3 regions of the Nocardia glycosmidis genome follow, and region 3 is predicted to be linked to each of the others. Evidence: riboswitches for the same ligand, from Rfam matches in the RefSeq annotation. Region 3 holds a riboswitch; each other region holds the start of a gene.

Region 1 (2,196 bases), on a different contig from region 3:
GACCCTCGATCGCGCCTCGAGCCGGTGCGTGAACCCCGTGGATGCCATAGAACCTCACAATCGGCGCATACCCGCTCTCGTTCGGTCTGAAGCGGCTGTTGGGGTCCCGGCGGCGACTCCCCCCTTTCCGGTGGGGCCGAGCGCCCGATAACCCCGCCGACCAGGGATCATCGAGCCATGACCGAGCAGCGGCCGACCGCGGACGACGACGACATCATCCAGGTCGATCAGACCGACCAGCCTTCCGCGATCCCGTTCATCGCGGCCGCGGTGATCGCGGCGATCGTGCTCGGCGCGATCGTGCTCGGCGGAGTCCTGTCGCCTGCTGAGAAAAATGTCACAGATTCCGACCGCATCGCCGCGGCCGTCCGCAACTTCGTCGAGGGCGCCAATGGCACCGAGACGGTGCCGGCGCCCGGTACCGGATGCCAGGGCTTCGACGCCGCCCGTTCGCCGCTGGCCGGGCAGTCCGGCGCCGGAAAGTCAGTCGAGATCAGGAAAATCGATCCCCCGATCGTCGACGGCGACAAAGGCAAGGCCACCGTGACCACGGTGACAGACGGCACGGAGACGACCAAGACGTGGAACCTCACCAGATCCGGCGCCAAGTGGTTGGTCTGCACCTGAGCGTTCGCGCAGTGTGAGCCACCGTTTGACACGGTGACCCGGCTCGGTGCAATCTCAGTCGAAGGTCATGAGAACCAGTGTCAAGCCCCGGCATTACTGGTCGGCAACCCTCCTCCGCGGTGGGGTGCTCCGGGTGACGACCGGGCCGTGCTCGAAGACGCGGGCGCGGCAAGTGCGGATTCGCAGGAGGAGCAGATGAGCAATTACGCCGGTGACATCACCCCCCAGCAGGCATGGGAACTGTTGCGCGACAATCCCGAAACCGTTCTCGTCGACGTGCGGACGGAAGCCGAATGGCGGTTTGTCGGCGTCCCCGACACGAGTTCGATCGATCGGCCTACCGTGCTGATCGAGTGGGTCGACTCCGCCGGCGCGCGCAACGAGGCCTTCGTCGAGCAACTGCGGCAGGCACTCGACAACCACGATCCCGCCACGCCGGTGGTGTTCCTCTGTCGCTCCGGCCAGCGTTCGGTCGGCGCGGCGATCGCCGCCACCGCGGCCGGCTACCACACCTCCTACAACGTGCTCGACGGCTTCGAGGGTCCGCTCGATGGGTTCGGGCATCGCGGCGGCGCCGGCTGGCGCGCCCTCGGACTGCCCTGGCGGCAGTCGTGATCACCGGCGGCGCGTTCGACAAGCCCCTGCCCGAGGGTGTCGGTCCCGCGACGCTCGGTGTGCGGGGCGGACTGCGGCGCTCCGGCTTCGAGGAAACCTCCGAGGCGTTGTACCTGAGCTCCGGCTTCGTCTACGAGAGCGCGGAAGCCGCCGAGGCCGCGTTCACCGGCGAGGCGGAGCATTTCGTCTACTCCCGCTACGGCAATCCGACGGTCGCCATGTTCGAGGAGCGGATCCGGCTGATCGACGGCGCCGAAGCGTGCTTCGCCACCGCGAGCGGCATGTCGGCGGTGTTCACCGCGCTGGGCGCATTGCTCGGCGCGGGTGACCGGCTGGTCGCCGCGCGCAGCCTATTCGGTTCCTGCTTCGTGGTGTGCAACGAGATCCTGCCGCGCTGGGGCGTGGAGACCGTCTTCGTCGACGGCGAGGATCTCGACCAGTGGGAGCAGGCGCTGTCGGTGCCGACCAATGCGGTGTTCTTCGAGACGCCCGCCAATCCGATGCAGACCCTGGTCGATGTCCGTAGGGTGAGCGAACTGGCCCATGCCGCGGGCGCGAAAGTGGTGCTGGACAACGTCTTCGCCACACCGTTGCTGCAAAGCGGCTTCGAACTCGGCGCCGACGTGGTGGTCTACTCCGGCACCAAGCACATCGACGGGCAGGGCCGGGTACTCGGCGGAGCGATTCTCGGCGCGCAGGACTACATCGACGGGCCGGTGAAAACGCTGATGCGCCATACCGGTCCGGCGCTGAGCCCGTTCAACGCGTGGACCCTGCTGAAGGGTCTGGAAACCATGCCGCTGCGGGTGCGCCATTCGGTCGACTCCGCACTGCGGGTTGCCCGCTTCCTGGAGGACAACAAGGCGGTCAGCTGGGTGAAATACCCTTTCCTGGAGTCGCATCCGCAGCACGCGCTGGCCACCGGTCAGATGAGCGGGGGCGGCACCGTGGTCA
Region 2 (2,196 bases), on a different contig from region 3:
GGGTGGGGAGCGTCGACCAGGTTTCCCCACGTTCGTGCTGTTCCGCGGCACGGATACCCGCGGCCGTGGTCTCGATGCCGTCGGCGGTCACCAGCGCGGTGACCTGGGCTTCGCCGAAGACCAGCTGGGCCCGCTCGTCCGGGTCGTCGGCGTCGACCGGCACATAGGCCGCGCCACTGTAGAGGACCGCGAGAATGGTGACGTAGAGTCCGCGGGTCCCGGAAGGCATCCGCACCCCGACCCGGTCACCGGGGCGTACGCCCGCTGTGGCGAGGCGGGCCATGGTCTGCTCGACCTCGACCACCAAGTCCAGGTAGGTCAGCACCACCTGGCCGTCGTCGATGGCCGGGGCGTCGGGATGTGCGAGCGCGGTAGCGGTCAGGATGTCGACCAGCGTCCTGGCCTGCGGCGCATGCTCGCCCCGCAACAACGGACGCTGCGGCGCGTCGACCTCTGTTCGGAGCACGGTGCCCACCGAACCTTCCATCGATCTGCCTCACACTTTCCGTTGTCGCGCCATAGTTGGGTTACCAAAGGGCGGGTTACCAAAGGGCGGGGTTACCAAAGGGCAAATGCCGCGATTGGCCAGTTGTCCACGGTACTGGGTTTGCTTCGGCAGCGCCCAGCGGCGCTGCGCGAACGGGGAATGTCGCTGCGCTCGACAAGGGGTGAACACCATGGATTCGAGATCGGCTGCTTGTTGTTAGCTGGATGAGGGCTGAGCGTCCGGCGACTCGTGCGCTGTGACATCGCGAATCGGGGCGCGACGGGCTGCGAACAGGTAACGCTTGGTTTTGCTTTCCGCAAAAGCGCGGGCCGCTGTGGTTACCTGGGCACCAGGGACGATCGTTCGGGTTACCGGGTGCTGCTGCGTATTTGCTGTATTTGTTCGGTCGTAGCGTCGTCGGAGACGAGATGCCGGGCCTGCTCCGGCCGGCAGCGGTGGCGCGGATGTGTTCAGGGCAACAGCCGCGTGCCGGCTTCGATGGCGAACAGTGCTCGTAAAGCGAGGTCAGGGGTGCCGGCCCGGCTCGTGAGTCTGCGCGCGGACGCACGGACGTCGGGCAGGTCCCGATCGGTATGTGCCGGCCTGGGATTGGTACCCAGTTGACAGCGCTGGGGCGCTTCTGCCAATCTCGGGTCAGGTCATGAGTACCAGCGCTAAGCCCCGGCTTGCTGGTCGGCAACCCTCCTCCGCGGTGGGGTGCTCCGGGTGACGACCCGGCCGCCGCCCAACCGGGCGCGGCAAGCGCGGACTCGACGAATCATTCGATCGCGGTCCTAGAGCCGACGGGATTCACGTGATGACTAGTGTTGTCGATACCACCTGTGCCGCATTCGCCCGGGTCTCGGGCGACGAACTGCTGGTGCCGCTCGTGCAGGGCGGAACCGCGAGCTACGCGAATTTCGACTATGCGGCGAGCGCGCCGGCATTGGCGCAGGTTACCGACCGCGTGCAGCAGTTGCTGCCGTTCTACGCGAGCGTGCACCGCGGCGCGGGTTACGCTTCGCGGATCTCCACGGAGTGCTACGAGGCCGCCCGCGGATCGGTAGGCAAGTTCCTCGACGCCGCACCGGATCACGTGGTGGTGTTCACGCGCAACACCACCGACTCGCTGAACCTGCTCGCGTCCTGCGTGCCCGGCGACACGGTAGTGCTCGATATCGAGCACCACGCCAACTTCCTGCCGTGGACCAGGCGCGGCCGCCGCGTCGTGCAGGCGGCCGACACGGTCGAGGAGACCGTCGGCCGGCTGGTCGCCGAGTTGTGCAGCAAGCCCGCCGCGTTGCTCGCGGTGACCGGCGCGTCGAACGTCACCGGGGAGGTGCTGCCACTGGAGCGGCTGGCCACCATCGCGCACCAGTGCGGCGCCCGGATCTTGGTGGACGCGGCGCAGCTGGCGCCACATCGTCGGATCAGCCTGCGGGACACCGGAATCGACTATCTAGCCTGTTCCGGTCACAAGCTGTACGCGCCCTTCGGCGCGGGTGTGCTGGTGGGCAAGCGGGATTGGCTCGATGCGGCGCAGCCCTATCTGTCCGGCGGCGGGGCGGTTCGGGAGGTGAGCACAACCGAGGCCGAGTGGGCCCCCGCTCCGCAGCGGCACGAGGCCGGGTCGCCGAACGTGCTCGGCGCCGCCGCGCTCGCCGCCGCGTGCGACGCGCTGTGTGCCATCGAGGCCGAAACCCTTGCCG
Region 3 (2,196 bases):
AGTTGTACATGCCCATGACCACGCCGCCGTCCTCGGGCATCTTCACGACCTCGTGCACGATCGGCTCACTGCCGTCTTCCGGGGTGAAGGTGAGGGTGACGGTGCCGCCCTGGAAAACCTTGAAGTCGGTGGCGCGGTACTGGTCGCCGAAGGCATGGCGGCCGATGATGATCGGCTTGGTCCAGCCCGGCACCAGCCGCGGGACGTTCGAGATGATGATCGGGGCGCGGAAGATGGTGCCACCCAGGATGTTACGGATGGTGCCGTTGGGCGAGCGCCACATCTTCTTCAGGCCGAATTCCTCGACCCGCGCCTCGTCCGGGGTGATGGTGGCGCACTTCACGCCGACGCCGTGCTTCTTGATGGCGTTCGCGGCGTCGACGGTGACCTGGTCGTCGGTCTTGTCCCGGTACTCGATGCCCAGGTCGTAGTACGCCAGGTTCAGATCGAGATACGGGTGGATCAGTTTGTCCTTGATGAACTGCCAGATGATCCGGGTCATCTCGTCGCCGTCGAGTTCTACGACGGTGCCTTCAACCTTGATCTTGGACATGGATCTTCGTGTCCTCCTAGGATGGTGCCCTCATTGCACGGCCAGGCGAACACGCTTGTGAGCGGACCCCAGCTGTTCCAACAGACAACGTATATGGTCCCGCATTGTCCGCGAGACCGTGGTGCAAGCAAGACAAGCGTACTGCTGCCGAAGACCGCGCACCGCAGGCAGCCCCCGGAGTGAGACGCACACGTCAGTTACCGATCGGACCCCAAGCGCCGGCCCGCTCACCCAGTTCGGCGAAGGTCGCCGACAGCATCGCGCACCCCGCGGGATGCGCGCAGTGCGCGACCGCGCCTACCGGCGCTGACCAGTGAGTTCCATGCGGAATTTCGGCCGCTGACGGCCGCCGGTTATGATTCCGGACAGGTCATGAGTACCAGCGTCAAGCCCCGGCTCGCTGGTCGGCAACCCTCCAGCAGCGGCGGGGTGCTCCGGGTGATGACCGGGCTCCCGGGAGCCGGGGGCAAGCGCGCATCAGGAGGTAAGCCGGTATGTGTTGTTCGTCACACCGTTAGCCCCTGCTGTACCGGCGCATACCTTCATTTGGAGCAAACCATGAGTGAATCGTCCGCGGCCGCGGCCGAAGACGAACCGGCACAGTGGCCCTTCGACACTGCGCAGGTCCAGGTGGGATTCGACAGCACCGGCACGCCGAAAAGCGCGAGCCGGTGTTCGGCCGTGTGGTCCCCGCGCGGGCAGCAATTGGCCGGTAGGGCATTCGCCGGCCAGCCGTCCCGCTCCGACCACGTCGCTACCATCGGCGATGTGCGTTCTGTCGTGATTCACCCTGCGTCGATGACACGTCGCCGGCTCATGCTGGAGGAGCCGACCTGCGCGAGCATTCCCCGATCGGCCCCCCTCGCGCTGGACGGCGAGAATGTGCGCGCCGGTTTCGCGGCGGCTGCGACGTGACCGTGGACATCGAATCGAGCGCTCGCACGCCCAGTGTCACCCTGCCGCCCCCGGATGGGGAGTTCGGCATCATCCCCATCGGGGACGTCCGGTTGGAGAGCGGCGCAGTCGTTGCGGACGTACGTCTCGGAGTGCAGCGCTGGGGGGAACTCTCCCCGGAACTGGACAATGTCGTGCTGGTCGAACACGCACTCACCGGTGACTCGCACGTCGTCGGCAGGCCGGACGACATCCATCCCCTGCCCGGTTGGTGGGACGGCATGGTCGGGCCGGGCGCGCCGCTGGACACCGACGAATGGTGCGTGATCGCGACCAACGTGCTCGGCGGCTGTAAAGGCAGCACCGGGCCGTCCAGCCCCGCTCCGGACGGAAAGCCTTGGGGCACACGGTTTCCGGAAATCTCGATCCGCGATCAGGTGACCGCGGAAGCGATGCTGCTCGACCGGCTCGGCATCGACCGGCTCGCCGCCGTCGTCGGCGGGTCGATGGGCGGCATGCGCGTGCTGGAGTGGATGGTAGGCGCGCCGGATCGGGTCGCCGCCGCGCTGGTGCTCGCGGTCGGCGCCCGCGCCACTGCCGACCAGATCGGCACCCAGACCACACAGATCGCGGCGATCAAGGCCGACCCCGACTGGCAGGGTGGCGATTATCACGACAGCGGCCGCGCCCCGCTGGCGGGTATGGCCATCGCCCGGCGGATCGCGCACCTGACCTACCGCACCGAGTTC

What was found. Region 3 has a riboswitch for S-adenosylmethionine ahead of ACT86A_RS05450 (hypothetical protein). Riboswitches for the same ligand answer to the same signal wherever they lie in the genome.
Region 1: it holds a riboswitch for S-adenosylmethionine, as region 3 does, so the genes downstream of both, ACT86A_RS04065 (rhodanese-like domain-containing protein) here and ACT86A_RS05450 (hypothetical protein) in region 3, are expected to answer to the same signal.
Region 2: it holds a riboswitch for S-adenosylmethionine, as region 3 does, so the genes downstream of both, ACT86A_RS19915 (aminotransferase class V-fold PLP-dependent enzyme) here and ACT86A_RS05450 (hypothetical protein) in region 3, are expected to answer to the same signal.

What each region holds. Positions count from the first base shown of each region.
Region 1 is NZ_JBQWRH010000002.1:344,162-346,357, forward strand. Features, by position in the region: gene ACT86A_RS04060 (Rv0361 family membrane protein) at 178-627, shown strand; SAM riboswitch class IV at 691-808, shown strand; gene ACT86A_RS04065 (rhodanese-like domain-containing protein) at 823-1,242, shown strand; gene ACT86A_RS04070 (O-succinylhomoserine sulfhydrylase) at 1,239-2,196, shown strand, end outside.
Region 2 is NZ_JBQWRH010000015.1:170,203-172,398, reverse strand. Features, by position in the region: gene ACT86A_RS19920 (Pls/PosA family non-ribosomal peptide synthetase) at 1-487, opposite strand, end outside; SAM riboswitch class IV at 1,145-1,258, shown strand; gene ACT86A_RS19915 (aminotransferase class V-fold PLP-dependent enzyme) at 1,305-2,196, shown strand, end outside.
Region 3 is NZ_JBQWRH010000003.1:306,577-308,772, reverse strand. Features, by position in the region: gene ACT86A_RS05455 (NADP-dependent isocitrate dehydrogenase) at 1-553, opposite strand, end outside; SAM riboswitch class IV at 922-1,032, shown strand; gene ACT86A_RS05450 (hypothetical protein) at 1,112-1,468, shown strand; gene metX (homoserine O-acetyltransferase MetX) at 1,465-2,196, shown strand, end outside.